Regions from separate parts of the Chryseobacterium sp. FR054 genome, predicted to be linked through region 1. Evidence: riboswitches for the same ligand, from Rfam matches in the RefSeq annotation. Region 1 holds a riboswitch; the other holds the start of a gene.
What was found. Region 1 has a riboswitch for thiamine pyrophosphate ahead of thiM (hydroxyethylthiazole kinase). Riboswitches for the same ligand answer to the same signal wherever they lie in the genome.
Positions count from the first base shown of each region.

Region 1 (3,215 bases):
TGAATGACAATACCCATTTCCCCCTGCCATTGGAAGATACTAAAGATGCGGTAAGATGGGTACGGAAAAATGCGGAAAAATATAATTTTGATGTCAATAATATCGGACTTTTCGGAGCTTCAGCAGGAGCGCACCTTTCTCTGCTTGCCGCTTATACTCCTGATACCACTTATACCGGCAGTCCGGAACTTTCATCCTATTCTGCAAAAGTGAATTATGTAATTGATCATTACGGTCCTGCGGATCTTAACAAGCTTTTTCATACCAGCGCAGGTACTATCCCGGTTGCTATGATCGGAATGATCTCAAAAAAGATTATCAGCCTGCAGCAGAATCTGGTAAAAGGATTATCAGGATACGACATCAATAAAGATCAGCAGAAGGCAATCGGATATCTTAAAACCATATCACCTGTTAATTTTGTTTCCGGCGGGGTTCCCACTTTAATTGTACAGGGAAATAAAGATAAGGTCGTTCCTTTAAACCAATCTAAAAAGCTGCACAGGAAACTGAAAAGAGCAAAAGTTCAGACATCATTAATTGTTATTGATAAAGGCGTACATAGTTTTTCTACAACTGATAAAGCCTATCTGGACCAAATGGTGGATCAGATGGTAGATTTTATTGTTTCACAGAAGAAATAAGACCTACATTTTTGTTGACTTAACGCGATGGCGCAAGATTTAACGATGATACTTTTAGGGCGCAAGAAAATCAAAGATTTTCAGCTATCTTTTTCAGCTGTAATCAATTATTTATAAATGAAAACAGCCGAAGGCTAATCCACAGCTTCAGCAAATCAACGCAGTTGATTCTACTCTTTGCTCCCTTAAAATCACTATTGCCTATAAATTGACACCTTGCGTTGGAAAAAAACTTACCCATCTATTCTTATTTTTCTCCCTGATCATGCAGATCAAGCAGATTTTTTGCTCTGTTGGATTTTGTTTTGAAAAAAAATTAATGCAAAGATTATTTTTGAGAATGCTGATTTTGAGTGAACAAAGCTATGTGACTTCGTAACTGATGAAGCTAATGGTTAAAACCCACGCTTCGTCGAATCAACGCAGTTGATTCTACTCTTTGCTCCCTTAAAATCAGTATTGCCTATAAGTTGACACTTTGCGTTGGAAAAAAACTTACCCATCTATTCTTATTTTTCTCGCTGATCATGCAGATAAAGCAGATTTTTTGCTCTGCTGGATTTTGTTTTGAAAAAAAATTAATGCAAAGATTATTTTTGAGAATGCTGATTTTGAGTGAACAAAGCTATGTGACTTCGTAACTGATGACGCTCATGGTTAAAAACCACGCTTCAGCGAATCAACGCAGTTGATTCTACTCTTTGCTCCCTTAAAATCAGTATTGCCTATAAATTGGCACCTTGCGTTGGAAAAAACCTTACCCATCTATTCTTATTTTTCTCGCTGATCATGCAGATAAAGCAGATTTTTTGCTCTGTTGAATTAACAGGATTTATTTTGAAAAAAAATTAATGCAAAGATTATTTTTGAGAATGCTGATTTTGAGTGAACAAAGCTATGTGACTTCGTAACTGATGAAGCTAATGGTTAAAACCCACGCTTCGTCGAATCAACGCAGTTGATTCGACTCTTTGCTTCCTTAAAATCAGTATTGCCTATAAATAGGACTTTGCGTTAAAGAAAAATTTCAACCCATCTATTTTTATTTTTCTCGCTGATCATGCAGATCAAGCAGATTTTTTGTTCTGTTGAATTAACAGGATTTGTTGAAGACTAAAGTTTTCATGTTCTATTTTTTTTAACTGGCATCAATTTTTATTGAAAAGGACCGGATATTCCTGAAAGAAAGGAAAATACATTGCCGGTTTTTTGCCTGCTCTGATAATTTTTATACATTTGTCCTGCTTTAGGGGTATTCTGAGAAGAATTGAGAGAGTCCCTTTGAACCTGATACGGCTTACACCGACGTAGGGAAAAGCAAAAATACATTTTCCGCAGTGTATCTTTTGTCTGGATTCATCCTGAAGCTGTTTTTTATTTTAATCTAAATGATAACAATGGAAAGAATCCTTTGGGAACAGGTACAGCTTGTCAGACAAAAATCTCCTCTGGTTCACAACATTACCAATTATGTAGTGATGAACAATACAGCCAATGCCCTTTTGGCTGCCGGTGCTTCCCCTATTATGGCGCACGCCAAATCTGAAATCCGCGAAATGGTTAACATCGCCCATTCCGTAGTCATTAATATCGGAACTCTTGATGAATACTGGACAGAGTCTATGCTTACCGCTGCTGAAACAGCCCATTCCATGAACAAACCGTGGATTCTGGATCCTGTGGGAGCCGGAGCAACATCTTACAGGGATCAGGTTTTACAGCAGCTTTTACAATATCAGCCTTCCGTCATCCGAGGAAATGCGTCTGAAATCATTGCTCTTTCAAAAGCCAATATTTCGGCTACAAAGGGAGTAGACAGCACAGCACAAAGCAATGAAGCTGTTAATTCAGCAAAAATTCTCTCAGAACAATATGATACAACAGTCTGTATTTCCGGAAAAACGGATATTATTCTAAACGGGAAGCAAAAAGTCCTTATCAGTAACGGGCATCCGATGATGACTAAAGTAACGGGGCTGGGATGTTCCGCCACTGCATTAACGGGAGCATTTACAGGAATTCAGGAAGACCGGATTATTGCCACAGCAGCGGCAATGGCATTGCTCGGGATATCAGGGGAACTGGCTGTCCGGGAAAGTAAAGGTCCCGGAAGTCTTCAGGTTCATCTGCTTGACAAGCTATACAACATTACAGAAGAGGAGTTTTTCAGTCATATAAAAATTGAGCAGGAATGAGTTTTATTTCTTTTCCTTATCAGCTTTATCTGGTTATTTCCGAAGCAGACTGTGCCGGAAAAAATTTCATTGAAGTGGCTGAACAGGCTATCCTCGGAGGTGTGGACATCATTCAGCTGAGAGAGAAAAACAGCAGTACTGTTTCATTTTTTCAGAAAGCACAGAAACTTAAAGAAATCACTGATAAATATAATATTCCGCTCATCATCAATGACAATATTGAAGTAGCCGAAAAGGTGAATGCTGCCGGAATTCATGTCGGCAACAGTGATGCCTCACCTGTTTATCTGAGACAGCAGCCTCTTATAAAGGATAAAATGATCGGCTATTCTATTGAATATCTTTCGCAGCTTGACAATGAAGAGACTTCAGTCTC
Region 1 is NZ_JBXDSA010000002.1:333,254-336,468, reverse strand. It holds gene AC106S_RS08885 (alpha/beta hydrolase fold domain-containing protein) at 1-644, shown strand, start outside; TPP riboswitch at 1,883-1,975, shown strand; gene thiM (hydroxyethylthiazole kinase) at 2,042-2,839, shown strand; gene thiE (thiamine phosphate synthase) at 2,836-3,215, shown strand, end outside.

Region 2 (3,215 bases), on a different contig from region 1:
TTTTGCAGGAAACTTCTAATATCATCAAAACAACGTACAGCAGCGGATCATTTTTAGTAGGGAGCACTGCCGTTTCCTCAACTGTTCAGATCGGGCTGAGGGGAAGTTCAACCAGCGATTTTAATAACAGGCTTAATGCCTCATCTCTGGAATTCATCAACTCCACAGCAGGAAATTCCAGCACTAGCAGTCAGTCATTTAATACGACAAACGCTATTCCCGGAATGCCAACGGAAGGGTTGACCTATACCTGGATACCACCAACCTGTTTCGCGCCCTCAGGAATCACGGTAACCGGAATAACCACCACTGCCGCTACTGTAAACTGGAATGCCCCATTTCCTTCTCCCGGGAACGGATATGATGTGTATTATTCCACTTCCAATACAGCTCCCGATTCTTCTACCCCTCCCAGCCAAACGGGTATAGCCGGACTTTCTGCAAACTTATCACTGCAGCCGAATACCAACTATTTTGTGTGGGTACGGTCAGTCTGCAGCCCAACTGAGAAAAGCAGCTGGTCTTCAGTCACAAGTTTTGCAACGCAATGCAACGCTCTTCCCGGAGCTTATTTTGAAGGATTTGAAGACTATCAGGGTACTGTGAATGGAGTTGCTGGTGTTTTACCTGCCTGCTGGACTAATTTAGGGACTACCACCGGAGGTCACATTTCAAACAGTACAACGATTACAGGAAGTAAGACTCTCTATTTATGGACATCGGGAACTTCTTATATCGGTTATGTTACACTTCCTCCAATGAGTACACTTCAGTCGGGGGAATACAAACTGAAATTTGATGCTTTGGCTTCTGTAACAGCAGGAGGTATTCTTCAGATCGGTTATCTGGATACATCAAATAATTTTGTTGAATTAACAACGTTCAGTGTTGCCAGTACTAATACTGTATATCCATTTTCTTTTGATATTCCGGCTTTACCGGCAGGGGTAACCCAACTGGCTCTGAAAAATCTCGGAACACCTGCCAGAAGCCTTTCTATCGATAACGTTTCTTATGAACCCCAAACTTTGGGAACTTCAGAAGTGGCTAAAAAAGATCCTCTGAAAGTTTATCCGAACCCATTCAGTGATGTGATCACTATTTCTGATATAGAAAAAGTGAAATCCGTTTCTGTGACGGATATTTCAGGAAGAATGATCAGAACGGTAGATGATGTTTCTTCAGAAATCAATTTATCAGAGCTTAAGACAGGATTATATATTCTTAATGTTCAATATAAAGACGGAACAAAATCGGCCCATAAAATCATTAAGAAATAATAAAAAAATAATATTCAATACAGAAAGCGGTGGGATTCCATCGCTTTTTTTGTTTGCAGACTAATTTTGCCCGTTCTGAAAAAAATAACTAACTTCGTCCCATACTTTAGGGGTGTCTGTAAACAACAGACTGAGACTTTACCCTTTGAACCTGATCTGGATCATACCAGCGTAGGGAAAAGTAGGTGACTTTTGCTGTACATTCTATTGTACAATAACGGCCATTCCTAAAGTGTATTTAAATTATTAGGAATGGAACTTACAATCAACCACACCCGAAAAACATTTGCCATACTTCCTGAAAATCTGGAAGCACTCATCGCTTTGGAATTACCAGGAAAGAAAAAAGGGATTGCCGTAGCGCTCAATAACCGTATTATTCCGCTGTCTGCCTGGGCAGAGACTATTCTCAGCGATAAAGATTCAATATTAATCATCACTGCTGCTCAGGGCGGCTAATAAAATACACTTATGGCTCATTCAATCACACGTTCGCCTTTTCCGAACTCTAAAAAAATCTATGTTGAAGGTACAGTGCATCCTGTAAAGGTTGCCATGCGCGAAATTCAGCTAAGTCCTACAAAACTCAGTAACGGTACTCTGGAAAGTAATCTCCCGGTAACGGTTTACGATACTTCGGGTCCCTATACAGACGAAAGTTCAGAAATTAATATTCTGAAAGGATTGCCGAGAATCCGGGAGCAGTGGATTCTTGACAGGGAAGATGTTGAGATTCTGGACAGTATTACATCAGAATACGGTAAAGCCCGTCTTGCAGATCCAGGTCTTGATGAACTGCGCTTTTCCTATAACCATAACCCTAAAGTTGCAAGGGAGGGAAAAGAGGTGACCCAGCTTTATTATGCAAAGCAGGGCATCATCACCCCTGAAATGGAATATGTCGCAATCCGCGAAAACCAGAAGATCGGGCAGCTGGAATCCGTCTCAAAAGAAATGGCGTTTCAGCATCCGGGAAACAGTTTCGGAGCGAATACTCCCAAAAATAAAATTACCCCGGAATTTGTAAGAGATGAAATCGCAGCAGGAAGGGCAATTATTCCAAACAATATCAACCATCCGGAAAGTGAACCTATGATTATCGGACGGAATTTTCTGGTTAAGATCAATGCCAATATCGGAAACAGTGCTGTTTCGTCAAGCATTGAAGAAGAGGTTGAAAAAGCAGTATGGGCATGCCGCTGGGGAGCAGATACCATTATGGATCTTTCCACGGGAAAAAATATTCATGAAACCAGGGAATGGATCATCAGAAACAGCCCGGTTCCTATTGGGACGGTTCCTATTTATCAGGCACTGGAAAAAGTAAAGGGAATTCCTGAGAACCTGACGTGGGAGATCTTTAAAGATACTCTGATTGAGCAGGCAGAGCAGGGCGTGTCTTATTTTACCATTCATGCAGGGGTGTTACTGAGATACATTCATTTAACCGTTAACAGGGTGACAGGAATTGTTTCAAGAGGCGGTTCCATTATGGCTAAATGGTGTCTTTACCATCATAAGGAGAACTTCCTGTATACTCATTTTGAAGAGATCTGTGAGATCATGAAGAAATATGATGTTGCTTTTTCTCTCGGCGACGGTCTCCGCCCCGGATCGATTGCAGATGCCAATGATGCCGCGCAGTTTGCCGAACTGGAAACTTTAGGGGAGCTAACGAAAATTGCGTGGAAACATAATGTACAGGTGATGATTGAAGGTCCCGGCCATGTTCCGATGCATATGATCAGAGAGAATATGGATAAGCAGCTTAAAGAATGCCATGAAGCGCCGTTCTATACATTAGGACCGCTTACCACAGACATTGCTCCGGGTTATGACCACATCACTTCCGGAATCGGAGCAGCGATGATAGGGTGGTTCGGCTGTGCCATGCTGTGTTATGTAACACCAAAGGAACATCTGGGACTTCCCAAT
Region 2 is NZ_JBXDSA010000003.1:119,342-122,556, reverse strand. It holds gene AC106S_RS13280 (T9SS type A sorting domain-containing protein) at 1-1,280, shown strand, start outside; TPP riboswitch at 1,379-1,475, shown strand; gene thiS (sulfur carrier protein ThiS) at 1,533-1,739, shown strand; gene thiC (phosphomethylpyrimidine synthase ThiC) at 1,752-3,215, shown strand, end outside.
Region 2: linked by a shared signal. The riboswitch ahead of thiS (sulfur carrier protein ThiS) and the one ahead of thiM (hydroxyethylthiazole kinase) in region 1 are both predicted to bind thiamine pyrophosphate.